3 regions of the Marinomonas sp. S3726 genome follow, and region 3 is predicted to be linked to each of the others. Evidence: predicted binding sites of a transcription regulator. Region 3 holds the regulator's gene; each other region holds the start of a gene.
What was found. The regulator FliA, encoded in region 3, starts transcription of late flagellar genes. The targets are predictions, from matches to a motif close to CTAAAGTTNNNNNNNNNNCNGCCGATA.
Positions count from the first base shown of each region.

Region 1: flgK (flagellar hook-associated protein FlgK) is a predicted target of FliA. The motif match lies at 8,279-8,305, and genes of this name have one in related genera.
Region 2: TW85_RS07925 (flagellin) is a predicted target of FliA. The motif match lies at 2,538-2,564, and genes of this name have one in related genera.

Region 1 is NZ_JXYC01000009.1:93,896-104,551, reverse strand. It holds gene flgB (flagellar basal body rod protein FlgB) at 276-677, shown strand; gene flgC (flagellar basal body rod protein FlgC) at 680-1,129, shown strand; gene TW85_RS07980 (flagellar hook capping FlgD N-terminal domain-containing protein) at 1,139-1,831, shown strand; gene TW85_RS07975 (flagellar hook-basal body complex protein) at 1,843-3,540, shown strand; gene TW85_RS07970 (flagellar basal body rod protein FlgF) at 3,658-4,401, shown strand; gene flgG (flagellar basal-body rod protein FlgG) at 4,446-5,231, shown strand; gene TW85_RS07960 (flagellar basal body L-ring protein FlgH) at 5,242-6,081, shown strand; gene TW85_RS07955 (flagellar basal body P-ring protein FlgI) at 6,107-7,195, shown strand; gene flgJ (flagellar assembly peptidoglycan hydrolase FlgJ) at 7,252-8,250, shown strand; gene flgK (flagellar hook-associated protein FlgK) at 8,363-10,342, shown strand; gene flgL (flagellar hook-associated protein FlgL) at 10,348-10,656, shown strand, end outside.
Region 2 is NZ_JXYC01000009.1:81,386-92,041, reverse strand. It holds gene TW85_RS07935 (HD domain-containing phosphohydrolase) at 1-671, shown strand, start outside; gene TW85_RS07930 (flagellin) at 1,066-1,956, shown strand; gene TW85_RS07925 (flagellin) at 2,678-3,565, shown strand; gene TW85_RS07920 (flagellar protein FlaG) at 3,626-4,060, shown strand; gene fliD (flagellar filament capping protein FliD) at 4,090-5,514, shown strand; gene fliS (flagellar export chaperone FliS) at 5,541-5,975, shown strand; gene TW85_RS07905 (hypothetical protein) at 5,979-6,269, shown strand; gene TW85_RS07900 (6-hydroxymethylpterin diphosphokinase MptE-like protein) at 6,262-8,382, shown strand; gene pseI (pseudaminic acid synthase) at 8,406-9,434, shown strand; gene pseG (UDP-2,4-diacetamido-2,4,6-trideoxy-beta-L-altropyranose hydrolase) at 9,443-10,444, shown strand; gene pseF (pseudaminic acid cytidylyltransferase) at 10,449-10,656, opposite strand, start outside.
Region 3 is NZ_JXYC01000003.1:108,103-118,758, reverse strand. It holds gene TW85_RS00815 (OmpA family protein) at 34-879, opposite strand; gene TW85_RS00810 (flagellar motor protein) at 869-1,609, opposite strand; gene TW85_RS00805 (chemotaxis response regulator protein-glutamate methylesterase) at 1,609-2,673, opposite strand; gene TW85_RS00800 (chemotaxis protein CheA) at 2,701-5,025, opposite strand; gene TW85_RS00795 (protein phosphatase CheZ) at 5,037-5,819, opposite strand; gene cheY (chemotaxis response regulator CheY) at 5,829-6,221, opposite strand; gene TW85_RS00785 (RNA polymerase sigma factor FliA) at 6,264-6,998, opposite strand; gene flhF (flagellar biosynthesis protein FlhF) at 7,099-8,385, opposite strand; gene flhA (flagellar biosynthesis protein FlhA) at 8,485-10,608, opposite strand.

The DNA of each region.
Region 1 (10,656 bases), on a different contig from region 3:
TTCACCTGAATTAGGTGACGCTAAAAAATTTAAAAAGTCAGCTATCTAGGTAGCTGGCTTTTTTATTGCCTGTTTTTTGCCAATGGCAGCAGGCTTGTCTCCTATTTTTGTTTGCCGCATGCCTTCCTTCACTTTGTTGCCGCTTTTTGCCGTTCAAGCTCAAAACTAATTTGAGTTAATGCGTTTCTATTAGCTTTGCGGGCTTATTTAAATTGGCATCATAATTGCTTTATCAAGAGACCCAATGAATTGAATGAAGAAAAGAGGCTTAATAAATGGCAATTTCGTTTGATAGTGCTTTTGCAGGTCATGATAAGTTTTTAAAATTTCGAAGTGATCGTGCGGCTGTTCTTGCGAATAATATTGCTAATGCAGACACCCCAAACTTTAAAGCGCGTGATATTAGCTTTTCATCTGCTATGTCTAGGGCTCAGGGTGATGCTTTAAAAATGCGTTCAACCAATTCTAAGCATTTTGATTTAGCTTCTAGTTCAATTCGTGAAGATGAAGATTTATCGTACCGTGTGGCCTCCCAGCCTTCTTTGGATGGGAATACCGTAGATTTGCAAAGAGAGCAAGCTGAATTTGCTCAGAACTCTTTGCAGTTTGATACCAGCTTTATGTTTCTTGATCGAAAAATCAGTTCGATGAAGAAAGCTCTTAATGGAGGCTCATAAGAATGTCGCTTAATAATATCTTTGCTATTTCCGGTTCAGCGATGAGTGCTCAAACAGTACGTTTGAATACGGTTGCAAGTAACATTGCTAATGCTGAAACGGTTGCAAGTTCTGAAGATCAAACCTACCGAGCTCGTAAGCCTGTCTTTTCGACCATGATGCAAGAGTCTATGCGTGGTTATGGGTGGAATGAGGTTTCAAATGATGAGTTTGGAGCAGGTGTTGGTGTTGAGGTAAAAGGTATTGTTGAATCTGATGCACCTTTGCAGCCAAGGTATGAACCTGATCATCCAATGGCAAATGAGACTGGCTATGTCTACTATTCTAATGTGAACCCAGTAGAAGAAATGGCCGATATGATGTCCGCGTCAAGGTCATTTCAAACCAACGTTGAAGTGATGAATTCTGCTAAGAGTATGATGCAGAAAATGCTAACTCTTGGGCAAGCGTAGAGGTAGTTTATGGCAGATTTTGATGCTAGCTTAAGTGGGCTAATTTCTCAGTATGGTACGGATAATGCCAAGGTTAAGGCTGGAGTTGATGTTGAAGCAACTGAAGACTCCAAAGCGTTAACGGATACTGATGTTTTTATGACGCTTTATATTGAGCAACTAAAAGCGCAAGACCCCACAGCGCCCCAAGATACTAATAAGATGGTTTCTCAAATTGCTGAGATGAGTTCTCTTGAAGAGCTGTCAACTATTTCGACTCAACTGGAGTCTATGACGAGTGCATTAACCTCTAGTCAGGCTATTTCTGCATCGACACTCGTTGGTCAAAAAATCATGGCGAATACCAATGTTGCTACCTTAGATGAGGGTGGTGATGTGCCGGTTAAAATGAATATTCCTGAAGTGTCTTTGTCGACAACATTAGAAATACGTAATGCAGATGGGCAGCTTGTGCGTGATATGAATGTGCATGAAGAGTCATTTGTATGGGATGGCAAAGATAATGAAGGTAATGCATTAGCAGCCGGAGAATATAATTTTAAGGCTCTTTCTATTGATGGAGAGGGTGTAAAGACATCTTTAATGACTCGGCTTCCTGCCAAGATTGAAGGTGTAACGATTAGTGGCCCGAATGGTACAGAGTTGAATGTATCAGGGGTGGGCAAAATTGGATTAACTGAAGAGCTTGATATAGTTGGCTAAGTGAGAGGGTTATGGGTTTCAATACAGCATTATCTGGTATTAAAGCGTCTGCCGATGCATTAAGTGTAACGGGTGACAATATTGCCAACTCGGATACAACGGGTTTTAAGCAGTCTAGAATAGAGTTTGGTGATTTATATAATACCAGTGTTGTTGGTGCTGGTAGTAATAATACTATTGGTTCGGGTGTGAGTGTAAATAACATCGCGCAGGCTTTCTCTGCGGGTAATATTGCTTACACAGATAACAACCTTGATTTGGCTGTTGATGGCACAGGTTTCTTTGTTTTAAATCTAGGTGGAACACAAGCCTATACTCGTGCTGGTGATTTCAAATTAGATGCTGAGGGTTATCTTGTAACCAATGATGGTGCTAACGTAGAAGGTTATAATGCAGTTGATGGTATAGTGGGTGGTAACTTGGAAAACCTTCAAGTACCTACCGATAGAATTTCGCCACAAGCAACTGCAAATATCGAAATTCAGGTTAACCTTGATTCTGAGTCGAAGGATGTTCCGCCTTATATTGAGGCTGATTTTGATCCTAATGATCCTGAGACTTATGACTTTACCCAAACTCAGACGATAACTGATGCTGCTGGTGCTAATCATATTATTACTTATTATTATGCTAAGTCTGAGTTGCCAAATACTTATCAGGTGCATGCCAGTGTTGATGGTGCTGCGACAGATGATACAGGTGCTGCTTGGATGGTTGATCAATATGCCACCTTTAATGGTCCAGAAGAAGGTAAAGATCTTAATGGTGATGGTGTTAATGAAGAGCCGTTCCAGCTTCTATATATGGGAGCGGGTCAGCCAGATACGGCCAGTGTAACTAGCTTGGCGCAAACGCCTTTTGCTATTACGGGTACGTTAAATGGTGTGGCTATTGCTGATACCATGCTGGCAGCTAATGTTGTTCCGCCAATTAGTGTTGCGCGAGAAGCCTTTGATCCATCTGATCCAACCACATATACCTATGGTAATACTAAGACACTGTATGATGGTCTAGGTGAAGAGCATACCCTTGGTTATTACTTTATTAAGCAGGGTGAAAATAACACCTATGAAATGGTGGTAACGGTTGATGGTAAAACCCAATATGAAGACCCAGTAACAGGAGAGCCGACCTCTTATATTCCTGAAGATGTGGTTGTGACCTTTGATACGGCAGGTAATATCTCTGGTGTGGCACAAGGTTTTCCGCCTTTTGCCGTGACCCAGCCTATTACGCTGGAAATTTCTGGTTTTGATCCAACCAATAGATCGGCGAAAATTCCTTTAGATTTGAATGGCTCGACTCAATTTGCCTTAAATAGTAGTGATGTTTTCGTGCAAGATGGTTTCACCGCGGGTGAACTGCAAGGTGTTTCGTTTGATGAAGAAGGCTACTTGATTGCAACTTATACTAACCAGCAAACGTCTGTGTTAGGTCAAATTGCCTTGGCTACTTTTGATAATACAGATGGTTTAACGCCTTCTGGTGATACCTCTTGGGTGGCTAGCTCTGACTCAGGTCAAGCGAACGTAGGTAAGCCAAATACGGGGACTTTAGGTAGTATTCAAGGTGGAGCGTTAGAGGAATCAAACGTGGATTTGACCTCTGAATTGGTTGCTTTAATTGAGGCGCAGCGAAACTATCAGGCGAACTCGAAAACCTTAGAAACAGAAAATACGGTGACTCAGACAATTATTAACCTGAGATAATTACCTGATTAAAATTATCTGACACCCTCTGTCAGATAATCTCCAAATAAAGGGGCTGACTATACTTGGCATGATGTTTGAATGCTAAGTGTAGTCTTTTTATTTGGAGTGCATAGAATGGATAGAGCCCTGTATCTAGCAATGAGTGGTGGTAAGCAAATCATGCAAGCCCAAACCATTCGCGCCAACAACCTTGCAAACGTTAATACAACAGGTTTTAGAGCTGATTTCGAGCAAGCTCGTGCTATGCCTGTGTATGGTGATCACTATGCAAGCCGTGTTTATTCTATGACAGAAAACCCAGCTACTCGTTATGAGTCTGGTGCCTTAATTCAAACAGACAGATCTCTTGATATTGCTATGAAAGATAGCGGCTTTATTGCTGTGCTTGATGCGCAGGGAAGCGAAGCTTATACACGTTCTGGTGATTTGCAGATTACTGCTAATGGGCAGTTAGTGAATGGCAGTGGTTTGCCTATTATGGGAGCGAGAGGGCCAATCTTTTTGCCGCCTATTGATAAAATATCCATTGGTGAAGACGGTACTATATCAATTATCCCAGAAGGTGGAACTGCCTCAGAAGTGGCGACTATTGGCCAGATCAAATTAGTTAACCCAGACACTCAATTAATTGAAAAAGGGCCTGATGGCTTGTTAAGAGCGAGAAGCGGTGCGCTGTTGGAGCAAGACTTTAATACAGAGCTTAAGTCTGGTTTTCTTGAAAGTAGTAATGTTAGTGCGGTGGAAGAGTTGACCAAGATTATGGGGCTTTCTCGCCAATTTGAAATGAATATTAAAGTAATGGATACGGTGCGAAACAATGGTAATGCATCGGCGCGTATTTTGCAGAGAAACGCATAATAGTATTTTTATAATAAGTATCGAATTTTTTAAGAGAGTTTAATATGCATCCAGCATTATGGGTAAGTAAGACAGGTCTTTCTGCAATGGATAAGCAGTTGTCTGTTATTTCAAACAACTTAGCAAACGTCTCTACTACAGGTTTTAAGAAAGATAGAGCAGTATTTGAAGATTTGCTTTATCACACAGTGCAGCAGCCAGGTGGTTTGCAATCTCAAAATACCCAGCTGCCTTCGGGTCTTCAAATGGGGGCTGGTGTAAGGGTGTCAGCAACGCAAAAGAACTTTGCTGAAGGTGACTATAATGTCACAGACAGAGACTTGGATGTTGCTATTCAAGGGCAAGGCTTTTTTCAGATCTTAATGCCAGATGGCAATATGGGTTATACCCGAGATGGTCAATTTCAGTTGAATTCAGAAGGTAGCTTAGTGACTTCCTCTGGTTTTTTGGTTGAGCCACAGATAACTATCCCTCAAGATGCTTCCTCAGTGACTATTGGTGACGATGGTACTGTTTCTATCGTAAGACAGGGTTCTGCAGATAGTGAAGGTGTGGGGCAGCTAACCCTAGCTGGTTTTATTAACCCTGAAGGTCTGTCTTCAATTGGTCAAAACCTTTTTGTTGAAACAGCAGCCAGCGGAGCACCTATTGTTGATGTACCTGGGACATCTGCTTTGGGTAATGTTAGACAAAATATGGTGGAAACATCGAACGTTAACTCAGTTGAGGAATTGGTTAATCTGATTACCGCTCAACGTGGTTACGAAATGAACTCAAAAGTTGTCTCAGCAGCAGATGGCATGATGAGTTTCGTTATTCAGCAGCTTTAGGTTTATTGATATGGCTATGGTCCGGTTTACGCTTTTATTGGCTCTGTTTCTTACTGGTTGTGCTTCATGGGAGCCGGAAGAAACAGCAGAAGAGGTTGTTGAAGAGCCTGCTGTTGAGGAAGTGGTAGAAGAGGAAGCACCTGTAGAAGAGGTGATTGAAGGGGAACCTGAGAAAGTCTTCGAACCTGCGCCTGAGCATGCTTATGTGCCTGAAGAAAGCGACCCTTTTAATGCGCCAGATATGAACTATGGACCAAGATCTGATGATCCCTATTATGCGCCTGTTATTAAATATGAAGCTCAGCCTTCACAAAATGTGAATGGTGGTATCTATAAAGTAGGGATGGGTGATGTCTTCTTTGGTAGTCAAACTGCCTCTCGTGTTGGCGATATTTTAACGATTAACTTGAGTGAAACAACCAGCTCTAGTAAATCTAATGATGCCTCTTTGACTAAGTCATCATCTGCTCAAGTTCAAAACCCTAGGGTTGTTGGTACTGAGGTGAATATTGATTCAGTCTTGCCGGATGGTGGGACCAACTTTGCCGGTAGTGCTGGTGCTAATCAGAGTAATAGTTTAAATGGCACTATCACTGTGACCGTGTATGATGTTTATCCAAATGGTGTGTTGGCGGTTCGAGGTGAGAAGTGGGTGACCTTGAATCGAGGTGATGAATATATACGATTAACAGGTATTATTCGTAAACAAGATATTAAGCCAAATAATACAATCGACTCTGCTCGTGTTGCTGATGCTCGTATTACTTATTCAGGTTCTGGTGAAATTGCCTCTGGTAGTGAGCAAGGTTGGGTAACTCGTCTATTGAATCGTGGTGTTGTACCGAATTAATTTGAAACCTGTTGGATTGATGACAATGAAATATTGCTTATTAATATGTGCTTTTTTTATCTCGATGATGGCGAATGCCGATCGACTAAAAGATATTTCATCTGTTGAGGGCGTGCGAGATAACCAATTGTTTGGTTATGGTTTGGTTATTGGGCTAAATGGAACAGGCGATAATAGTAACTTTACGGATCAAAGTTTCACAGGTATGTTGGCTCAGTTTGGTATTGTTATGCCGGAAGGGATTAACGCTAATTCTCAGAATGTTGCTGCCGTGTCTTTAACGGCAACCTTGCCTCCTTTCTCTAAGCCCGGTCAAAAAATTGATATCACAGCTTCCTCTATTGGTAGTGCCAGTAGTCTTCAAGGTGGAACTTTATTGTTATCTACTCTGAAAGGTGCTGATGGCCAAGTTTATGCGATAGCACAAGGTAATTTGGTTGTTGGTGGTCTGGGGAGTCAAGGTAATGATGGCTCAAGAACCTCTTTAAATATTCCAACCGTGGGGCGTATTCCCAATGGTGCCAGTGTTGAAAGGACTGTGCCTAATAGTTTTAATCGTGGTGATACGCTGACATTTAATTTGAATCGACCCGATTTCACAACAGCGAAACAAGTTTCGGATAGTATTAATGCCTTGCTAGGTCCAGGTGTTGCAAAAACACTAGATGCAACATCGATTCGTGTGTCAGCGCCAAGAGATCCAAGCCAAAGAGTTACCTTTCTATCTATTTTAGAGAATTTAGAAGTTGAGCTAGGTGAGGAGAGAGCCAAAATTGTTATTAACTCTCGAACGGGTACGATTATTATCGGTCAGCATGTGAAGGTTTCTCCTGCTGCTGTTACTCATGGCAGCCTAACAGTAACGATAAAAGCTCAAGCGGCTCCTGCTGTTCAAGGCGAGCCACTTACGGGTGGTGAAACTATTTATGCGCCACGACAAGAGATTGCGGTGAATGAAGATAGTGGGCATATGTTTTTATTTGGCCCTGGTGCTTCATTGAATGATATTGTGCGTGCGGTTAATCAGGTTGGGGCGGCGCCTGGTGATGTGATGGCTATTCTTGAAGGCTTAAAGCAAGCTGGCGCAATTAATGCTGATTTGGTGGTTATCTAAGGCTAAAAAATTATTTATGATAGAATCATAATTATGCTGTTTGCTTGGATCTTGATATGAATAACGTTAGTTCAAATGAGTTTTATGCCGATTTTAATGCTTTGGCAAAATTGAAAACGAGTGCGAAACAAGATCCGGAAGCCGCATTAAAGAAAGTTGCTCAAGAATTTGAGTCTATTTTTATTAATATGATGCTTAAGAATATGCGTCAAGCCAATGAAACCATTGGTTCTGATTTATTCTCTAGTAATGAGTCAAAGCAATATCAAGAAATGCTTGATTCCCAGATGGCTCAGTCTTTGTCTAAAGCTGGCGGTATGGGGATAGCAGATGCTCTTATTCGACAGTTTCAAGGACAAGGCGCTGCAACAGGCGCTAAACCTGGCTCCGAAACTGCTTTTTTAAATCAAGTCGCCACTCAAGACCTTGCACGTATTCAAGTGCTTGCTAAAAACGCTTCTCAAGATCTTATTTCTCAAGCTCAATCGGTTGCTGCGGATGAAGATATCGACCTCGCTAAAATAGTTGAGACTCTACAGTTAGATTTAAATACGAAGCAAACAGGTCAAACTGCTGAGCAAGTGGCTTTCAAATCACCTGAAGAGTTTATTCAAACGCTTTGGCCTCATGCTAAAGCCGCTGCTGAAAAGTTGGGGGTGAACCCTAAGGCAATTTTAGCGCAAGCAGCTTTAGAGACTGGTTGGGGTAAATATCCAATTGCTAAGCAAGATGGAAGTGCAAGCTATAACCTTTTTGGTATTAAAGCAGATGCAAGATGGCAAGGAGAAAGAGCTGTCGTGACTACGCTAGAATATGAGAATGGTGTTGCTAAAAAGCAAGTCGCTCCTTTTAGAGCTTATCAGTCATTTGCTCATAGCTTTGATGATTACGCTGATTTTTTAACGTCAAGTGATAGGTACAAAGGTGCCCTTTCTGCCGGAGATGATGTGGCAAGCTTTGCCGCAAATTTACAGCAAGGGGGTTATGCGACAGATCCTAAGTACAGTGAGAAAATACAAGGTATCGCTAAAAGCGAGTGGTTAGAGTCCCTCTAGCGCTTTTTTTCTCATATCTTCAAATTTGGTCAAGTTTTTGCATCCTAAGTCGATATATTAAATAAATGAAGGCTTTTTAGCTTTCGTATTGTTCTGACTTAGGGGTATTAAAATGGCTGGCGACCTTTATTCGATTGGCTTATCTGGTGTGTTGGCAAGCTCTGCCCAGATTGTGACAACCGGTCAAAACACTGCCAACGTCAATACAGAAGGTTATAACCGACAAACCACGAGTTTATCGACTCAGCAAAATGGTGGTGTTGAAGTTGGTTCGACTAAGCGAGTTGTTGACGAATTTGTTAATACCCAGTTAAGAAGCGATACCTCAAACTACAATTATTTCGATAGCTATTATCAGCAAGGTGCAATTGCTGATGAGATCTTTTCTGATAAAGCGACCTCTCTTAATACCTATTTAAACAATGCATTTGACTCTTTGCAGTCAGTTAATAGTGACCCTACCAATACGGGTACTCGAAAAATTGCTTATACAGATTTGAAGAACCTTGTTAGCCACTTCAATGAGCTGGCAAGCTTTTCTCAAGATCAAACGTCATTGGTGAACGAGCAGCTTACCTCGAATATCGATATTATTAATGAATATGCTAATCAGATTGCTGACCTTAATGGCAAGATCCTTGTACAAGAAACGGTTGGTGGATCTAAAGCAAATGAACTTAGGGATACTCAAGAAGATATCGCTCGTCAAATTAGTGAATATCTCGATATTAAAATTAGTTTTGATGAAAATGATTTGATGGAGTTGCAGCTTGGAGGCGGGCAGCCTTTGGTGCTGCAAACCAGTGTCAATAAACTTAGCCTCTCTCCAAGTGAGTATGATTCTACTACTTATGAATTAGTTTTGGACTTTGAGGATTATGAGTTAGGGATAGATACAACCGATTTAGGCGGCTCAATTGGTGGCTTGATGAATTACCGCGCTGACTTTCTTGAAGAGTTAGATAGGCAGTTAGGTCAGCAGGCGATTGTTATTTCTGACAGTGTTAATCAGCAAAACCGTTTAGGCCTAGATGCTAATGGTGATTATGGTAAGCGCATATTTGATCTTGCTGATATTACTGTCAGCCAAAGTGGAAAGAACTCAAGTTTGATTCATGAAGTTGATGTTAGGGTTGAAGAAGGTAAAGCATCAGAGCTTTCAACGGATACTTATGAACTTATCATGACATCAAATAATGCTTTTGAATTAAGAAGCTTTGGTGTCTCTGGTGAATCGACTGCGCCAGCAAGGTTTTTCGATTTAGATCAAATGGAAAAGACACCTGACGGGTATTTTTCGATTCCTGGAATAGGGATAGAGTTAAAATTAGAAGAAGATGTCAAAGTAGGTTTCAGGCCTGGTGATACCTTTCAGTTTGCACCAACAAGCTTAGCTGCCGCTAATATCTCTTTGGCATCAACTAGTGGTGATGATTTGGCAATGAATGCGCCGATACAGGTAGAGAGAAGTGCTGATAACTTATCTGATGCCAAAATTTCTATTTCGTCTGTATCTAATACAGATGCCGATACCTCTGCTTTTAGTGCTGATGGTGATTTGTATCGGTTTGCACCACAAGGCATTCGATTTACCAGTGAAACCAGCTTTGATGTCTTGGATCAGGATGGTCTGATTCTAGCTCAGGTTGCAGATGCTAAAAACTATACAGACTTGTTAGCTCAGGCCGGATTAGATGAGTCGGGCTATGATGTCTCCTTATCTAGTAAGCCTACCGCGGGTGATGTCTTTAATATCTCTTTCAACCAATCTGGTCGACATGATAACTATAATGGGCGCGCCATAGCTGACTTACAAAATAAAGCCCTGGTTGGTGGTAGCCAAAGTTTTGCCGATGCCTACACTTCAACCGTGGCAAGGGTAGGTAATTTAACCAATACAGCTAAGACAAATATGGAATCAAGTGAAGTCATGATGGAGCAAAGTATCGCACGTCGTGACGAAGTCTCTGCCGTAAGTTTAGATGAGGAGGCAGTGAACTTGATTCGTTATCAAAACTCATATGCAGCTTCTTCTCAGGTAATCTCGGCGGCTGAAAAAAGTTTCCAAACCCTTTTAAATTCGATTAGGTAATTGATATGCGAGTTTCAAATAATTTTATCTATAACCAATCGTTAACTGACTTAACTAAGTCGAATGAAAGGTATTTGCAGACCCAAAGACGTATTTCTGAAAATACCGACATTATGACGGCCAGTGATGACCCTGTGGGTGCTGCTCAAGTCATGCGCTATGAAGCAGTGAACTTATTATTGGATCAGTACTCTGAAAATGCCGTAATGGCAAAAAACAGCCTTGAATATGAAGAGGTTGTACTGGACGGTCTGACTGACCTCTTTAACCGTGCCAATATACTTTTGATTCAAGCTGAGAATGGCGCATACGGG
Region 2 (10,656 bases), on a different contig from region 3:
TAAAGATGTCTGATGCCTATGTTAAAGCCATTGCGCTTGGCGGTTTGTTATTTGATTATGGTCGCTTTAAATTGCCAGAGCCTATGGTGAATAAGGCGGGTAAGCTTTCTGAGTCAGAGTTTGAGATGTTTAAAAAGCATATCAGCTTTGGCTTACGGGCAGTTAAGGCGTCAGATTGGTTAGTGAAAATAGTTTATCAAATGCTTGAAGATCATCATGAAAAAATTGATGGTACTGGTTACCCTGAGGGCAAAATTGGTGAGGAAATCTCTGTCTATGGCAAAATGGCCGCCATTATCGATGCCTATGATGCGATGACATCGACCCAGTCCCATAAAAGCCCTATGAGTCCAGCGCAAGCTTGCAAAAGAATCACGGATGAAGCGGGTCTAGCCTTTGATGCTGATTTAACTAAGCGCTTTGTTCAATGCGTTGGTCGTATTCCAATTGGTACCTGTGTTGAATTGTCGAACGGACGAATTGGTTTTGTTTTGACGTTGAATAAGGCGTTAACACCAAAACTGGTTAGACAAATCTATTTGGCTAAACAAAAAACAAGTATGGCACCTCAAGATATTGATTTAGAAGTCACGGCAGGTGATGTATCTATTAAAAGAATTGTTGATGCGCAATTAATTAATATAAAAATGGAAGATTATCTATTTGTATAATCTTCTCTAATTCTCTAATTCTCTAATTCTCTAATTCTCTAATTCTCTAATTCTTTTCTTTTTTATTTAAATGAGTGGTTGTTAATATAATGTTTGATTCTTGCTTTTTATAAGTTTGAGTCGTGATGCAAAAAAATAAATTGATTATAAGTAATTGATTTTATTTGATTTGATTGTTTTTATTGAAAATATTTAATAAAAAATTAAAGGTTTTCTATATTCGATCGATAAGTTATATCCTCAAAATAAATTAAAAGATCAAAATAAAAAAAGTTATAAAAAAAATTAAAGTAAGTTTTCATGTCGTCGATAACTATTGTATCAAGCAAACAACCAAATAATTAAATAACACTAATGGTTGTTGAGTGAAAATCTTGTTTTAGGAGAGAAAACAATGGCACTTTATGTAAATACTAATACAACGTCATTATACGCTCAGCGTCAATTAGGTAATTCTGGTGACGTGTTAGATAAATCTTTCGAGCGTTTGGCTTCTGGTCAACGAATTAACAGCGCAGCAGATGATGCAGCGGGTCTTCAAATCTCGAACCGTTTGACATCTCAGACAAATGGTCTAAACCAGGCGATGCGAAATGCAAACGATGGTATTTCCCTAGCGCAAACTGCTGAAGGTGCGATGGACGAAACAACTAACATGTTGCAACGTATGCGTACTCTCGCTATCCAATCTGCCAACGGTTCCAATACAGATGATGACCGTTTGGCTATTCAGCAAGAGATTGCTCAGCTAGCAACAGAGATTGACCGTGTTGCTGATACGACTACCTTCGGTGGACAAAACTTGCTTGATGGAACATATGCATCGGGTAGTTTCCAAGTAGGTGCTGATGCAAGTCAGACAATTAGTTTCTCTCTTGCAAGTGGTGGTACTAACAATAGTGTTGATATTTCTGCTGCAGGTGGTTTTAACGTACAGGGTTTATCGACTGCTGCTGGTACAACCATTATTACTTCATTAACAGCATCTGTGTCTTCTGTTGCGAATGCGCAAAGTATGATTGAAATGCTGGGTAGCATGATTGCTGCGGTTGATACTAAGCGTGCGGAGCTTGGTGCGGTACAAAACCGATTCTCTTCTACCATTAGTAACTTGGGTAACATCAAAGAGAATGTTGAAGGCGCACGTTCACGAATTCGTGATGCGGACTTCGCGGAAGAAACTGCGACCATGACAAGTAATCAAATTCTGCAACAAGCTAGTACAACTATCTTGTCGCAAGCAAACCAAAGACCACAATCAGCGATGTCCCTACTAGGGGGTTAATAAATCGCGGTCACAAGATCACGTTTAAAATTTAGTTAGGCTGCTCTGCGAAGGGCTTATCAACTAGAGGTTAATTGGTGAAGGTTGATAAGTAAGCGAAATTGCTTTTAGCTTTTTGGCGAAAGTTAAAGGGATTTACTAAAGGCTTCTTTTGAAGAAGTGATTGGCAAGCCATTAGTTTTCTAATGGCATAAAAAAAGCGGCTGATCAGGCCGCTCTACGAAGGACTTTCAAATGCCGGAGGCAAGAGGTTTGGCGATGGCACTTGAAAATTTCGCTTCTCTCTCCTAGAAGTGATTTCAGCCAAACATTCGAAGTGTTTGGCTTTTTTTTTGTGAGATTGGCAGTCCCACAACATATCTATAGCAATACCTGTGCCAACCTTTCTGTTCGATTAATAAAGTATAAAAAAGCACCAGATTTGAAAAAAATGGACAAATCCTCCTATATAAAAAATATTTTCTTTATTTTTTATCATTAAAAATCTATCTAACTTGTTGAAATAACAAGTGAATAAGGATTTTTATTGCCGCTTTCTATGCCTTTTTTTTCCGCCTTAAGGAAAAAAGTATCTTTTTTATCTAAAGCTTTTGTTTTTTGGGCCGAAAACAAATTTAAGAGGTTTTACGATTATTGGAATCGTGTTTGGCGACACGCATTCAATATCGGAAAAAAGCGTTTACCTGGCAGGTAAACAATTAGGCGAAACTAGGAGGCTATAATGTCTGTATATGTAAATACAAATACGACTTCTTTGTATGCTCAGCGTCAGTTATCCACTTCAGGTAATAACTTGGATACAACTTTTGAACGTTTAGCATCTGGTAAGCGTATCAATAGTGCGGCAGACGATGCTGCTGGCTTGCAAATCTCTAACCGTTTGACTTCTCAGACAAATGGTTTGAACCAATCTATTCGAAATGCTAACGATGGTATTTCTTTGGCGCAAACTGCTGAAGGCGCGATGGACGAAACAACAAACATGTTGCAACGTATGCGTACCTTGGCAATTCAGTCAGCAAACGGTTCTAACACCGATGATGACCGATTAGCGCTACAACAAGAGATCTCTGCACTAACAACTGAGATTGACCGTGTTGCTTCTGATACTACCTTCGGTGGTCAGAACTTACTTGACGGTTCTTATTCATCAGGTGTTTTCCAGGTTGGTGCTGATTCACAGCAAACAATCAGTTTCTCCCTAGCTACTGCTGGTGTAAGCAACAGTGTTGATGTTTCTGGTCTTGGTGGATTTAGTGTACAAGGTCTTTCATCTGCAGCGGGTACAACCGTTGTTACTTCTGCTACTGCATCTATTTCATCTGTTGCCAATGCGCAAAGTATGATTGAAATGCTAGGTAGTATGATTGCTGCTGTCGATACTAAGCGTGCGGAGCTTGGTGCGGTTCAAAACCGTTTCAGTTCTACTATTAGTAACTTGGGTAACATCAAAGAGAATGTTGAAGGCGCGAAATCACGTATTGCTGATGCCGACTTCGCTAAAGAAACTGCTGAATTGACAAGTAATCAAATTTTGCAACAAGCAAGTACGACTATTCTGTCTCAAGCAAACCAAAGACCGCAAACTGCATTATCGCTTTTAGGCTAATTCAGTGCGTGATAAAAGCTGGGGGCTACCTCAGCTTTTTGGGTTTTGGAGGGTGCTATCATGGCAATAGGTTCGAGTGATTTATTAAAAAGCTCAATGGATCTTGGTGTTGGCCAACAGCTTCAACACTCGAGGACAGAGAGTTTTGCGCAAGAAAAAACGCGAGAAACGAAAACTGTAACATCTCTTCGTGAAGGCCAGAACGTTCAAGCTGATGCTAGATACATGCAAAGGGACGTAAACGAAAAAAAGGAAAAAGTAGACTTTCAGCAGCTAATGGACTCAACTAAGAGTATGGCGCAGTTAAATATTAAGCTTTCTTTTGATGTTTCAAGTGCAAACAAAGATAATGTTGTTAAAGTGCTTGATCAAGAAACGGGAGAGGTCGTCAGACAAATACCGACAGAAGAGTTTGTTGAAATGTCTGAACGTATTCAAGCGTTATTAAGTGAATTGGGTGATATCAAAGGCGCGTTAGTGAATCGAGAGGTTTAGCAACTTTGACTTAAATTTAGGGGCAGTATATGAGTGTGGGAGCCTTAGGAACAGGTTCTGGTATGGATTTGGAATCTCTTGTGAGTGGCTTAGTTAGTTCTCAAAGAGATTCTAAAATTGCAGCTTATGAGCAAAAAATATCAGATTTGTCGGTTGAGCTTTCTGCTGTTGGTTCAGCGGAGTCAGTGGCGTTTTCCTTTCATGAAGCCGTTAAAAAAGTTAATGACCCTCGTTTATTTAATAGCCGTATTGCCGATATTGAGCAACCAAGTACGGGCGATGCTGTTGCAATAGAAGCAAGTGGTCGAGCTCGAAATGGTCAATACAATGTTGGTGTAAATCAGGTCGCATCCGGAAGTCGGATGGAGTTGTTACCTAATGTGTTTGAATCTCCCGATGAAGTTTTAACTGCATTAGGTGGTACTATGACATTTGCTGCAGGTAATGAGTCTTTTACCATCAACCTAGAAGGTGGTACGACACTGGCAGAATTGTCAGGCATCATTGCTCAAGCTGAAAAGAACTTTGGTGTTTCCGCTAGTATTATTGATACTGGTGAGGGTGATGTTCGCCTTATTATCGAATCTGATAAGACGGGGGATGGTAACGACCTTACTATTTCAAGTTACGAAAAAACTTTAGTCGATATCATGGGGACAGATACCCGCTATGATTTCGCGACACTTCCGCAAAAATACACAGACTTGCTTAAATCAACTAAGAATAATTTAAGCATGGTTCCTGATAACCTTATTTCAACTCAGTTCTCTCAAAACGGCATCATTAATGTTGATGGTGTTGAAATACAGGGTGAAAACAATACTTTTGATAAAGCCGTTCAAGGCCTAGAAATTGAAGCCTTGAATAAAACAGAGGGGCAGGTCGCAGCATCTATCTCGACCGACTCTGAAACCATCAAAGAATCGATTAGAACCTTAACCGATTCCTATAATAAGATGGTATCCACCTTTAATGATCTTACGCAAATGGGCGGAACATTACAGGGGAATAGTCTACTCCGAAATCTTGAGTCTTCTTTAGTTACTACCTTAGGTAGAACTTTTGAAGGTGATGGTGAATTTAGAACTATGTTCGATTTAGGCCTAGAAGTTGAAAGAAATGGCTTAATTAAAGTCGATAGTTATAAATTAGATAACGCAATTAGTTCAGGTTTTAGAAATTTTGCCGATATGTTTACTGGAGAGCGTGGAATTGCAAAAGCTTTTGATGAGCTGATGCAACCTTATATGGGCGCAAGTGGACTATTTCGCAGTACTGAAGACTCTATCCAGTCTCAAATTACCTCTAATGATGAATCTAGAGAGGCATTTGATCTTAGGATGGAGCAATATGAAAAAACATTGCGTAAACAATATTCTTCACTTGATAGCTCGATCGCTGAAATGAATGCCAGTGGCGCCTACTTACGTAGTCAGCTGGCGGGATTAGAATAGAAGACTAGAAGAATTGGAGTTAATGTATGTACGTAAACAAGGGTATTCAGGCTTATAAAAAAGATTCTTTAAAGTCTGACCTTGCCGGAGCCGACCCGCACCGTATTATACAGCTGTTGATGCAGGGGGCGCTTGAAAGGCTTGCCCTTGCTAAAGGTTGTATTGAAAGACGCGACTTGGAAGGAAAGGCAAACGTATTAACTCGCGCGATTGAAATTATTAACGCCCTCAAAGACTCTCTTGATCGCTCATATAACCCTGAGCTTGCAGATAACCTTGATTCCCTCTATGACTACATGACATTCAGAATTACTGAAGCAAGCTCTAAGCTTGATAACAGTATTATTGATGAAGTTATGGGTTTGATGCTTCAAATTAAAGGTGCTTGGGATCAAATCTCAGAATTAGATAAGCAAGAAGCTTATATGGAAAAAGAGAATGAGCGATTAGGTAACGGTTAAACTATGGAATACCATCAAGCATTAGAGGATATTACCCTACAAATCAATGCTGCTATCGAGCAGTCTGATATTCCTTTAGTGCTTTCTCTATGCCAACAAGGCGTAAAGCTAGTTAAAGATAATGAACCTGCGAAACCAGAAGACCTGGATGTATTAAACGCATTTCAACAAAGTCATACCAAGGCTCAATTACTTGTTACTAAAGCACGTGACAAGCTTAAAGGTGCCCTTAGCAAATCCAAACACGCTCGAAAAAGTATCAAACAATACAAAGGAATCTCCTCAAATGTCTAATGATATCAATGACTCTATAGCCTCTGTTGAAGCAAGACTTAAACAGAAACAAGAGAGATTGGAATCACTTAGACAAAAGGATGCTATTTTTACCGAGAAATTTCAGAAAAATATGCAGGCTTTAGAAGAAATGATGCCTCATATTTTTGAAAGTTTTCAGTCATTTAGACCGCAAAACCAAGAAATATTCTTGGATGAGTTTGGTGATCTAAATATCGATCTGGCGCCAGATAATCCTTTGTATCAAGGTCCCGTAAAAAGTAAAGCAGCAGCAAAAATTGACAAGGTGATAAACGAGCCAAATAAAACGGCGTTAGATATCACTCGTACTAAAGATCATCCATCTCGACATGTTTATTTTAATAACCTTATCCAAGATGTGATAGATCAAGGTGCAGAGGGACTAACGCCTCTGACAGAAATACCCGATTTTGCTGGATCAGTATTTTTTTTCGGCATAGAACTTGGTTATCAGTTAGAGGCATTTCTAGCCCGTAAAGAAGTTAAACACCTTTACCTTTATGAAGCTAACCCAGATTTATTTTATTACTCTCTGTTTGCCATAGATTGGCGTCCAATTCTTGAAAAATTCAATCAAGATGGCAAAACCATTCACATTATTATTGGTTTGAGTCCTAAAGAGCTAAGTCAAAAATATGCTTTACAGCTAACCGAAAATGGCTTTTTTATGGCAGGTATGACGTATTTGCATGTGGCCTATCTTAGCCCTGAAATACAGGCTGCACTGGATTACTTTGTAAAACATTATAGTACTCAAATAATGGGATGGGGTTTTTTTGATGACGCTTTAATGGGGGTAGCACACGGATTGAAGTCTCTACCTAAATCTAAGCTAGCGAGAGTGACGCGAAATGACGCGGGTGCTCCCAACTCTTTACCTAACTGGATGAAAGATATTCCTGTCTTTATTTTAGGTAACGGACCTTCCTTAGATAATTCGATTGAGCTAATCAAAGAAGTTAAAGATAAAGCCCTATTTATTTGTTGTGGTACGACGATCAACACTTTAAGCCGACTAGGTATTAAGCCTGATATGCATGTTGATGTTGAGCGTATGATTCATACCGCCCAAAAGTTTGAGTTCTTAGAGGCTGACTATCTTGAAGATATTTTGGCTTTAAGTGTTGATGTTATGCACCCTGACTTCTTCAAGTATTTTAAACGTAGCGGCATGGGGATGAAGCCGGGTGAAGCAATTACGTCCCTTATTCTGTCTAAAGCAAGAGCGGCGGGTGATAGTACTGAATATGTACAAATGAATCACTCAGGCCCTATCGTTGCTAACTTAGCTTTATCCTTTGTGCATTTATTTGGCTTTAAAAACGTCTACTTTGCTGGCGTTGATAACGGCTTTAAAGATATGACTGTGCACCACTCCAAGCACAGTGGTTATTATGGTAAAGACGGTAAAGAAACAGGTTTTCAGACTTTTGTTGAAGAAAAACTGGTTGTTAGGCCAGGTAACTTTGGTGGTGAAGTTCATACCACAAGTATTATGGACTCATCTCGTGTGCAACTTGAGTTAATGCTTAAACAACTACATAAAGAAAGAAGCTTTTCATGTTTTAATTTGTCTGATGGCGCCAAAATTGAGGGCAGTATTCCTGTTCAGCCTGAAGATGCCATGATATTTGATCCAGATATTAATAAACAAAAAGTGATTGAGGTTTTATACGAAACTTTCTTTGATAATGCACCTGAGCAAGTGATGTCCATGGATACCAAGGAGCTTATCTCTCAAACAGCGTTTGATGAAGTGGTTGAATTCTTGCAACAAGGCTGGGATGACAAAATTCAAACCCGAGAAGATGTCACTAACTTGTTATGGCATCAATATAGAACCTTATTCTTATTAAAGACCACAATACATACTCATCTATATGATATTTTTGCTGGCTCTTTTACCTATTCTGCTTTCGCCATTATTAAATCGGTTTATGCTTACCGTGAAGAGCATGAAGCCGTATTACACGCTAAAAAAATCTTTAATATATGGTGTGATTTTTTACAAGAAATGCCAATTATGGCAGACGATGTGAGCCAGTTTGTTGATGGTGGCTCGGATAAAATGCGTTTGTTATACAATGGCTAATTAACTTATTTAAGGTTGATTCAATGCCGCAATCCCCTTTTATTATTGCTGAGTTATCAGGCAATCATAATCAAGACTTTTCTTTGGCTAAAGCCATGATAGAAGCCGCTGCTAAAACCGGTGTCGATGCAATAAAGCTACAAACCTACACTGCAGACTCCATGACGTTAGATGTAAGAAATGAAGAGTTTATGGTATCTGCTCAGGGGAGTTTGTGGGAAGGTGACAATTTATATGACCTTTATGCAAAAGCCTCTACTCCTTATGAGTGGCATAAACCTTTATTTGATTATGCTAAATCACTCGGTCTTATCGCTTTTAGTTCACCCTTTGATATTGCAGCAGTCAACTTCTTAGAAGAGCTTGATGTGCCATTATATAAAATTGCTTCGTTTGAATTAACTGATTTGCCTCTAATATCAGCTGTCGCAAAAACGGGTAAGCCGATGATTATGTCTACCGGTATGGCAACCAAAGCTGAAATTGAAGAAGCGGTGAGCCTTGTTAGATCAATCAGTGATAATGACATCACCTTGCTCAAATGTACCAGTACTTATCCTGCGAAAATTGAAGATTCTAATTTAGCAACACTTGCAGATTTAGCCAAAACATTTGATTGTCAGGTCGGTTTATCTGATCACACTCAAGGTTTTGCTGCAGCAGTTGCTGCTACGGCGTTAGGTGCCAGTGTTATAGAAAAACACTTTGTCTTGGATCGAAGTGCAGGTGGGGTTGATGCTGCTTTCTCCATGGAGCCGGATGAATTAGCTCAATTAGTCTCTGCCTGTCGACAGGCGAAAGCTGCGCTTGGTGAAGTGACTTATGGTGGTACCAAAGCAGAACAAGATTATAGAAAATATCGTCGCTCAATTTATATCTCAAAAGATAGTAAGAAAGGCGATAAATTGTCTGACTCTAATATGCAAATTATCAGGCCTTCACTAGGACTTGCGCCAAAGCATTGGCCTGATGTCTTGGGTAAAACCTTGAACGTTGATGTGAAAAAAGGGGAAGCACTGGATTTTTCCATGTTAGAAGAGCAAATTCTTTAGTGCTAAATGTGGCCAATATACAACTACTTATCCGAGCGGATGCTTCTCAAGAAATCGGTATGGGGCACAGAGTAAGGTGTCAAATTTTGGCAGACTTATTTTGCGAGAAAGGTTGGCAAGTATCTTTTGTTTGTCATGTTAGTTGTTGTCAAATGAGTACTGATGAGGATATTTTTATTAGTCATGAGGACGCTTTTTTAGAGATGGCTGCACAGGCAGACCTCGTCATACTGGATCACTATCAATATGATTCAAAGATGATTGAGGCTTTGTATAAAGCCCAGCCTAAGCTCTTTTTGATCGATGATATGAATGATAGGGGGGCTTTATATTGTCGTTGGCTGCTAAACCCTATCTCTTTGGATTACCAAGTTAATCTTGCTAACTTAAAACGAAGCTATCAGGAAGCACCAGACCTGTTTCTTGGTTTAGATTATGCTTTGTTAAGACCCCAATTTAGGCGCAAACCACATGGTTCCTCTGATAAACTATTTATCACTTTAGGAGGAACAGACTCTCTTTCTTTAACTCTGCCTATCCTTACATGTTTAAACTCATTAGGTTTTCGTTCTGAAAATATGATGGTTATGCTTGGTCAGAATGCAAAGGGAGCAGATCAAGTCATTGCTTTTTGTCAGCAGCATAATATTGAGTATCAACAGAGTGTAAGAGATGTTGCTGGGTTGATGAGTCAAGCTAAAATGGCTATTTCAGCAGGTGGAAGCACCTTGTTTGAGCTAGCTGCCATGGGTGTACCAAGTAGTTTTTTACAGGTAGCGGATAATCAAACCGAGCTGCTAAAAGAGCATGAAAGCTATGGGTGGTGCAGAGTGTATCGAATGCATGATAAAGGAAAAGATGTTAGGGCACTGATGGTGGCCAAGATATGCGAGCAAATCATGGTGGATTGGGATGACACTGATTATCTCAGTCAGTGTCAATCTCGTATTCCTCACTCACAGCACTCAGGGTTAGATCAGATACTCGAAAAAATAGAATCGACATTTTAGATAGTTAATCGGAATGCAATTCTAATAATTGCTTTAGCACTTCGAAGTCTTCTGCTGTATCTAAATCTTGTACTAAACATCGAGGGAGCATAACTGGCTTTGACTCAGGACCAAAAAACTCTGGGCCTTCTACTAAGTCTTTCGCTCTAGCCCAATAGAATTGTCCTGCATCATGAATAGCTTCAATAAGATCTTGAGACCTATGCTGTATA
Region 3 (10,656 bases):
CAGTTTCTATGATTATCTTATTGAAGTATATAACTATTCAAACAAGTAGTCGTATAGGTTTTCTGCTTCAATCTTACCAATTTTCAATGTCACTCGTCTGTTTCTTGCCCGTGAAAAGTCGCTGTTGTTTCTGACTTTAGGTTTCTCACTGCTCAACCCCATCACAGCAATTAGCTTAGGATTAACGCCTCCGCTAATTAACTCATCTACAACAGACGATGCCCTAGCACTTGATAGCTGCCAATTTGAGGTATAAAAGTTGTTAACTGGCAAATCATCTGTATGCCCTTCCACAACAACAGGGTAACTATATCGATTCAGGACCTGACTAATCGAAATAAGCACAGCGACAGCTTCATTAGTCAACTCAAACTCTCCTGACGAAAAAAGCAAACCTGCTTTTAATTCAATCTCGATCCAAAGCTCACTCTCATTTATTGATATCAAACCATTCTGTTGATACTCCCCCATATGGGTCAGAATCATTTGATTTAACTCTTGAACCACCTTGAGTTCTTTTTTTACGATCGTTTCTTGATTCTGTTTTGGACTAGGAATTGGGTTACTATCTCTATCTGGTGTTAACTCTTGGAAAACATCATCCTCAGCTTCACCTGTTGTTACTTGACCGATATTAATAGGCTTTACTGACAATTGAACAGCGTCCAAAACCCCCTCAAGAGTCTCTGTTAGTAACTTAGAATCGCCCTGATTTTTCAAAGAGATAGAGTATAGCGCGACGAAGAAAGCAAAAAGCAATGTTATAAAATCAGCATAAGATAAAATCCAACGATCTTTATTCTGATTAGTGTCATTACGAACACCTAAGTGCCGACGACGTTTAGCACGATACCTTGAACCAAGCTTATCATTGCTCATAACCACTCAACTCAATATCAAGACGGTGAGGGTTTTTACCTGTCGCTATACCATAAATACCATCAACTATAAGCTGATAATAAAGAGCTTCTTTATCAACATAGTTTGTTAGCTTTTTTGTAATTGGAAAGATAATTAAGTTAGCAAAACCTTGCCCATACAAGGTGGAAACAAAAGCAACTGCGATACCATGCCCTAATGCTTCAGGGCTATCTAGGTTTGCCATTGCTTGAATTAGGCCAAGTACTGACCCCATAATTCCTAATGTTGGCGCATATCCACCAATCGACTCAAGAAAGTCGACACTAGCCATTCTTTTATCCCTAAACCTAAGCACTTCATCATGCAATAGCTCAGAGAAGCTATCAGGATCAGCACCATCGATCGCCATCTGTAACGCTCTTTCAGAAAACCCATCATTTAATGAATTTAATTCTGACTCTAAACTCACAACAGATTGACGTCTGGCTTGATTTGCTAATTTATAAATCAGCTCTCGAGCATTATTAAATTCAAAAACAGGAGGGAATAATGACCATTTTAATAGAGATAGGGATCTAGTAGCTTCTAAAATATTACTCTGAACAAGCGCAGCCCCAAGACTACCAAAAATAACTATAATTGCTGAAGGGAGGTTAATCAGTAGAACCATCTCCCCTCCACCAAGAAGGTTAGATAGCACTACTGAAGAAAAGGCAATAACAAGGCCGGCTAAGGTCAATAGATCCATTAACCAACCTCTTTAACAATACGCTCGCCTATTTGTTCTAGATGAATTACGTCATCAGATAAATTAGCTTTTTCTACTGCCATTGGCATACCGTAGATAACACAAGTTTCTTCACTTTGTGACCAAACTCGAGAACCCGTATCTTTTAGCATCCTGGCACCTTCTCGTCCATCAACACCCATTCCAGTCATAACAACTGAAAGCACCCTTCCTGGGTAGCATTTAGATGCAGAGCCGAAAGTTACATCAACGGAAGGCTTATAGTTTAAGCGCTCATCACCATCCAGAATTCTGACACATCCACCATTTCTTGGATCAACCATCATCTGCTTGCCACCAGGCGCTAACAAAGCAACACCAGCTTCAAGTTTATCTCCGTCTTTGGCTTCTTTAACGGTGATTTCACAAATCTGATTTAAACGCTCAGCAAAAGCACCTGTAAAAGCTGCAGGCATATGCTGAATCAAAACAAGCGGTGCAGATAAATTTTTAGGCAATTTAGTTAACACTGTCTGCAATGCCATAGGGCCACCTGTTGATGTTCCTATTGCAATTAAACTGACATTCTTGCGCCTACGAGGAATAATCACCCCTTGCTCTAACACAATAGGCGCAGGAGCTGCTTTCTTCTCAGCAGGAGCTGCAATTTTTGTTTGCCCCATAAAACGAGTTCGTGCTACAGCTAAAACACGCTCAATTAAGGTTTTCTTTACCACTGCAGAATCACGCGAAATATCTTCAAAGTTTTTTGGCATGAAATCAACTGCACCAGCTTCTAGCGCATCAAGTGTAACCCTAGCACCTTCATGAGTTAATGAAGAGAACATTAAAACAGGTGTTGGGCGTGATTTCATAATGCTAGCAACTGCCGCAATGCCATCTAAAACAGGCATTTCGTAGTCCATAGTCACTACATCAGGTTTTAGGGACTGCACCTTATCAACGGCTTCTTGTCCGTTAGTTGCAGTACCTATAACCTTTAAGCGTGGATCAGCATCAAAAATTTCAACCAGACGTCTTCGAAAAAAACCAGAATCGTCTACCACCAGTACATTTACTGGCATAAAGCGTCTCCTAAAAATCCAATTAACCTATCGCGATGCATAACTCTTAAGCATGCTAGGAACATCTAAAATTAATGCAATTCGTCCGTCTCCGGTAATAGTTGCACCAGCCATACCGGATGTACCTTGCAACATTTTACCAAGAGGCTTAATCACAACCTCTTCTTGACCGACCAACTGATCAACAACAAAGCCAACTTCATTCATCCCAACCTGAACAACAACAACATGAGCTTCTTCAGGGTTAAGATCAGCAGCTTGACCTTTAACTAACCAGTGTTTCAAATGGAAGATAGGCAGTGTTTTACCACGAATTACCACCACTTGTTGACCATCTACTATGTTTGTCTTTTTAAGATTCAAATGGAAGATTTCATTTACACTCACTAGAGGGAATGCAAATGCTTGATCTTCTAGCATCACCATCAGCGTAGGCATAATAGCTAAGGTTAAAGGCACCTTAATAGAGAATCGTGATCCCTTACCTAAAACAGATTTGATGTCTAATGTTCCGTTAAGTTGCGAAATTTTCGTCTTAACTACGTCCATACCTACACCGCGGCCGGACACATCAGTAATTTCAACCTTAGTAGAAAAACCTGGAGCAAAGATCAAATTAAAGGCTTCATCATCAGATAAGCGCTCTGCAGCATCAGTATCCATTAAGCCTTTTTCAACTGCTTTTTGACGCAACTTATCTGCATCCATACCAGCACCATCGTCTTCGATGGATAGAAGTATATGATCACCTTCTTGCTCAGCTGACAGTATTACCTTACCACCACGAGGCTTACCATTTGCCTCACGAACATCTGGTGCTTCAACACCATGGTCTACAGAGTTTCTCACTAAGTGAACAAGAGGATCTGCAAGCGCTTCAACCAAGTTTTTATCTAAATCGGTTTCTTCACCTCTAAGCTCTAAATTAACTTCTTTCTTAAGGTTTCTAGCTAGGTCACGAACAACTCGAGGAAAACGTCCAAATACTTTCTTAATTGGCTGCATTCGAGTTTTCATAACAGCATTCTGAAGATCGCCAGTAACAACATCAAGGTTAGCTACAGCTTTCCCCATTGACTCATCTTCACTTTGTAAACCCAGACGAACTAGACGGTTTCGAACTAAAACTAGCTCTCCCACCATATTCATAATATCGTCTAAACGCTTTGTATCTACCCTTACTGTCGTTTCCTGAACAACTGGCGCATTCGGCTTATCATCTTTAGATTTCGCAGGTTCTTTCGCTACAACCTCAGCTTTTTTCGGTTTGGGCTTAGCCTCTGCTTTTGGCTTGGGTTTAGCTTTCGCCTCTGCTTTAGGTTTAGCTTTCGCCTCTGCCTTTGGTTTATTTTCAGGCGCTGATGCTTGAGGAGCTTGTTGCTTCTCAGCATGCAAGGTATCTAATAAAGATTCAAACTCATCTTCTGTAATTAAATCAGAATCTGGACCAGCAGCATTTGCCACTTTATCGTCTTTCTTATCTGTTACCTTTTCTGCTTCTGGTTGCTCACTTTCTTTAGCTGAATCCTGTCCAGGAGCACCTTCACCGTGAAGTTGATTTAATAATTTCTCAAACTCATCTTCAGTAATTTCATCAGAAGCTGTGTCAGCTGCTTGAGTTTCTGTTGCTGGTTCAGCTTGCTCTGGAGCCGCATCATTTGTTGCACCAGGCACCCCTTCACCGTGCAGTTGATCTAGAAGGGCATCAAACTCACTCTCAGTAATATCATCGCTATTAGCCGGAGCAGCATTGTCAGACTGAGAAGTCTCTGCTTGAACTGCAGCTGGGGTACTTTCATCATCACCCAGAGCATTTAAAAGCGACTCAAACTCATCATCTGAGATATCAACATTCTCTTCTTGAGCAGCAGAGTCAACTTCTTCAACCTGAGTCTCTTCTACTTCTTCTACTGTCTCTTCAACTTCTGCTTCAGACTCATCTTCTCCCTCTTCATCTTCAGAGGCAGGACAAGCGTACTTACTTAAAGCTTCAATTATCTCAGGGTCAGCAGGCTCTGGCTCCCCGCCAGAACGAACCACCTCAAACATCTCATTAACGGCATCAAGAGCTTGTAAAACGACATCCATAAGCTCTGCGGTAACGTTTCTTTGACCGTTACGCAAAATATCAAAGACGTTTTCAGCATAATGGCAACAGTTAACCAATGCATTTAACTGTAAAAATCCGGCGCCGCCTTTAACTGTATGGAAACCTCTAAAGATTGCATTCAATAAGGCAATATCGTTTGGGTTTTGTTCTAAATCAACCAGTTGTTCAGATAGCTGTTCAAGGATTTCACCTGCTTCAACTAAAAAATCCTGTAGGATCTCTTCATCAACTTCGAAACTCATCCTCAGCTCCTCTAGAAACCAAGACTGGATAGCAAGTCATCAACTTCGTCTTGGCTATTCAATACTTCAGGGTTGTTATCACTATTGATGGCTGGACCATGACCTTTTGTGTCATCAACTTCATTTTCTACGTCTTCATGTTCCATACCAGAAATGCTATCAACACGCCCAGCAACAGCAACAAGGTGAACAAGTTTTTCTTCAACATCACGAATTAGTTCTGTTACGCGTGTAATAACTTGTCCAGTTAAATCTTGATAACCTTGTTCCAAAAGAATGGCATTCAGATTTGAATGCAGAGTTGTTGCACTTTCATCTGCTGTTTGCAGAAATACATCAATTCGTTTGTAAAGCTCACGGAATTCAGCTGGAGTTAAATCACGCTGAATAAGTCGGCCCCAATCTTTTCTTAGGTCTCTTGCTTGATCTTGTAGTTGGCTAGCAACTGGAACGCTACTATCGACCATATCCATAGTAGTGTTTGCAGCGCTGTTGGTCATATCAATGACATAGTTCAAGCGGTCAGTCGCATCTGTAATTTTTGATGCACCATCAACTTGATCAACAATTTGATCAACAGAATCAACTTTGAAATCTCGGATAGCATCGTGAAGGCTACGAGTCAGATAGCCAACTTCGTTATAGAAGTTGTTATGACGCGCTTCACTAAGATCTTGAATAATTTTAATCGCACCAGCGAAGTCGCCAGTTTCAATACGATTAATTAAATCTACTGCACCATCTTTCACCTGAGTCTCAAATTCACCAAGCCGCAACTTAGAATTATCAGACATTCTCAGCCCCTATTTTCCGGCATCAATTCGTTCAAAAATCTTCTCGATTTTTTCTTTTAACGCCACTGCAGTAAATGGTTTTACAACATAACCATTAACCCCTGCTTGTGCAGCGGCAATAATTTGGTCTCGCTTAGCCTCAGCAGTAACCATCAAAACTGGAATCGTTTTGAGTTTTTCATCAGCCCTCACAGAGCGAAGCAACTCAATTCCAGTCATACCTGGCATATTCCAGTCAGTTACCAAGAAATCTATGGTTCCTGTCTGCAATATAGGTAATGCAGTTGTCCCATCATCAGCTTCAACTGTATTGGTAAATCCCAAATCCCTTAGTAAATTTTTGATGATACGCCTCATTGTTGAGAAATCATCAACGATTAGGATCTTCATGTTTTTATCCAATGCAACCTCCACAACCCAAAGGTAGTCTATCAAAGCTCATATTTAATCTCGCCAATCACTTAATCTAGCTTTAAGACGCATAGCTGCTTGACTATGTATCTGACTCACTCGCGATTCACTCACACCTAACACAGAACCGATTTCTTTAAGGTTAAGTTCATCATTGTAATACAAGGATAGAACTAACTTTTCTCGTTCTGGTAAAGAATCTATTTCTTGCGCCAATTGTTTTTGAAAACCTAAGTCTTCAACAAAAGAGTATGGCGCACTATCCTCTTCATTATCTGTCTCAATATTTAACCCTTCCGAGTCAAGCAACTCTTCAAAACTAAATAACTGAGTAGACATACTTGATTGCAACATCTCATGATATTCATTTAGCCCAATATCCATTGCTTGAGATATTTCAAAATCACTAGCTTCACGACCAAGCTTAGCTTCTAATTCTTTAATCGCACTAGCTATTGCTCGCCCATTTCGACGTACTGACCTAGGAGCCCAGTCACTTTTACGGACCTCATCCATGATAGAGCCACGAATACGGATTCCGGCATAAGTTTCAAAACTAGCACCTTTTGTTGACTCAAAGCGTTTAAACGCCTCAATCAATCCCATCATCCCCGCTTGAATTAAATCATCCAGCTCAACACTGCTTGGTAACCTCGCAAGCAGATGATAGGCAATTTTTTTAACCAAGAAACCGTATTCATCAATAATTTGATTAACTGATGGTGCCGGTTTTTGATTATAGGCATTTAGACCTGTTCTGGACTGCATAATCAAAGATGAACGTAACCTTATATTTGTTAAACCAATACTCTTGAAATAACTGTACTATATTGTTCTATAACTTACTGGTTGAAATAACATAAAGTTACTAACTACCGTATTTCAATGAGCTGTATATATGACTATATTGCTCCGCAGTATAAACTGCTCGGCTTATTATATTATGTGCTCTTGCAGGTTGAATATCATCTGGAATGCGCTGCCCATCTGCGATGTAGACGACTGGCAACCTCTCTTCAATAACAACACTAACCGCCTCACCTAGTGAAGCAGATTCATCTAGCTTACTTAACACACAACCATCTAATTGCACCTGAGCATACACATCAACAACAGTTTTTAATACTTGTCTTTGACTTGTACAGGGTAATACTAGCAATTTTTTTAAATCTGAATGAGCCCTTTTCATCATAAGCAATTGACGTTCTAGGTTTCTATCCCTTGGATTCATACCTGCAGTATCAACTAAAACGAGTGAAAAGTTAGAATATTTATCAAGTACTTCATTCAAATCTGAATATTCATTAACAACAACAACAGGAACATTCAATATGCGACCAAATGTACGAAGTTGTTCATGCGCTGCAATTCTATATGTATCAGTTGTCACTAAAACAACACTGTCTGAGCCATGCTTTAAAACATGTTGCGCAGCAATCTTGCCAATTGTTGTTGTTTTACCAACGCCTGTTGGCCCCATAAACGCATAACAACCATGCATTTCAGAACCTTGTTTCTTAACTGGTATATGTTCAGCCAAATGAGATAGCACTCGGTTCCAATCGTCTTCACGTCCCAGTAACTCGACATCATCCAGAATACCAGAGACAATACTTGACGATAATCCGAGGGAGGTCAATCTCTCTTTTACTTTTGCTTGTGCAGGGTCAAGGTCATTTTTCTTGGTATCACCCAACTTACGCTGCTGCTCAAGCAACTCCTTTACCTTTTGCAGTTCAGCTTCCATCTCTTTTAATTGAGCACTTTCCTCTGGCTGCTTAATAGATAAAGACTCTTCGATAACAGGATCTTCATCTGCCATGGAAACATATTTATTAGCAGGTACAGACGACATTTTCTGAGCAAGATCAGCTTGATGATTTACTTGTGAAATTTCAGGTTGCTTAGCTTGTTCAATTCGCTCTTGATAGCTTTGTTGAGGCGCTGTTTTAGGAGTAACAGGAGGAGGCTCAGGTTTAGGCTGACTTGAGTAATTTGAAGGCATGCTACCGTCATAATCTAGAGCGGCAACTATTTCGATCTCTCCACTTGCAAGGCGTTGATTAGACAGAATTACGGCATCAGGGCCTACAGCGTCGCGTACTTTGCGAATCGCTTGGCGCATATCTGCTGCTCGAAACCGCCTTATCTGCATTAAAGACCTATCCTTTAAAGTTAATTTCTCTTACAAATCCATAGCTTACCCGAAAGAATTTGATAAATATAGAAAGATATCAGGGCAAGTACAGCAATTTTACTGACCAATAACGCCTACGACTGTAATTCGCTTATGATCTGGCACCTCTTGGTACGACAAAACAGCCATATTTATACCACCATAACGCATAAATCTTGCCAACATAGGCCTAATAGGTGCAGATACAATCAATATAGGTGTATTACCGTTACTTTCTTGCTGTTCAGAAGACTGCCTTAATGAAGTTTGTAGCTGCTCAGCCATTGAAGGCTCTAAGATCAAAGCCTCCTCATTCTTAACACCCGCTTGTTGACTTTGCTGAACCGTTTGCATCAGCATTTTTTCTAGCTCAGGGTCTAAGGTTAATACAGGAATTTCATCAACCCCTTCAGCTAGAGTTTGTACGATTAAACGTGACAAAGAGGTCCTCACTGCAGCAGTAAGCACCATAGGGTCTTGAGACTTAGGAACAACTCCCATAATAGCTTCTGCAATTGTTCTCATATCACGTAAAGGCACACCTTCAACTAAAAGATTTTGCAGTATTTTCAACAACACACTTACAGGTACAGTGTTAGGTACCAATTCTTCTGCCAACTTAGGATTATGCTGCTTTAATAACTCTAGCAGTTGCTGCACTTCATCATGACCAATCAACTCATGAGCATGCTTATGCATAATCTGATTAATATGTGTTGCAACAACGGTACTTACATCAACAACGGTATAGCCATAAGTTTGTGCTTGATCTCTTTTTTTAGGATCAATCCATACAGCATCTAGGCCAAAAGAAGGGTCTTTATCAGGTATTCCATCTAATTTTCCAAATACTTGTCCAGGGTCGATTGCCAGTTCTTTGTCCGAATGAACCTCGGCATCCGCTAAACTAACACCCATGAGCGTCACTCTATAGGCATTAGGCAGAAGGTCTAAGTTATCCCTAATATGAACACTGGGCACCAAAAAGCCTAAATCTTGAGATAATTTACGCCTTACACCCTTAATCCTTGCTAACAATTCACCACCTTGAGACTTATCAACAAGAGGAATAAGTCGGTAGCCCACTTCAAGACCTAAGATATCAACCGGAGCAACATCATCCCAGCTTAAGTCTTTTGACTCTGGCGTCTGAGGAGCATCTGAACCATCAGCTGATGTAGCACGTGTTTTTGTCTTAGCTTGGCTTTTCTGTTTTTCTCTATATTCAAAGAAATAAGCTAAACCAGCCATCAAAGCAGCAAGCGACAAGAAGGATAAGTGTGGCATACCTGGCACTATCCCCATGATCCCCATCACAGCCGCCGCAACATAAAGCGCTTTAGAGCTGGAGAACATCTGTCTGACAACCTGACTCCCCATGTCACCTGACTCATTTACTCGGGTAACCATAATGGCAGCAGATGTAGACAACATTAGAGAAGGTATTTGTGCAACTAAACCATCACCGATTGTAAGCAATGAATATTTAGTAATAGCATCGTTAAAAGTCAGTCCATGCTGCGCCATACCAATAGCAAAGCCACCTATGATGTTGATACCCAAAATCATTAAACCGGCAACAGCATCACCCTTAACAAACTTACTCGCACCATCCATGGAGCCATAAAACTCAGCTTCAGAGGCAATTTCTGCTCGTCGTATTTTTGCTTCATCAGGGTTTATCATGCCCGCATTCAAGTCTGCATCGATTGCCATTTGCTTACCAGGCATAGCGTCAAGCGTAAAGCGAGCACTTACTTCAGATATTCGTCCAGCACCCTTTGTGATTACAGCAAAGTTAATTATCATTAAGATGGCGAAGACAACAAAACCAACAACATAATTACCACCGACTACCACTTCGCCAAAAGCCTCAATAACCTTACCGGCAGCATCTCCTCCTTCGTGGCCATACAAAAGTACAACCCTAGTGGAAGCAACATTTAGCGCTAATCGTAATAAGGTGGCAACTAAGAGAACAGTGGGGAATACAGCAAAATCTAGAGGTCGTAAAGAATAAATAGAAACAAGCAATACAACGATAGCGAGCGCAATATTAAAGGTAAAAAGTACATCCAATAGAAATGCTGGAATTGGCAATATCATCATAGCCAAAAGAGACAAAAGCAGGAATGGCACTCCTAAGTTACCATTTGCTAGCCCCTTGGCTTGGCCAAGTACTTGTTGACGATCAAACTTCAATATTAAATCCTAAAACTACACTATGTCTTTTAACAAAAAATAACAGTC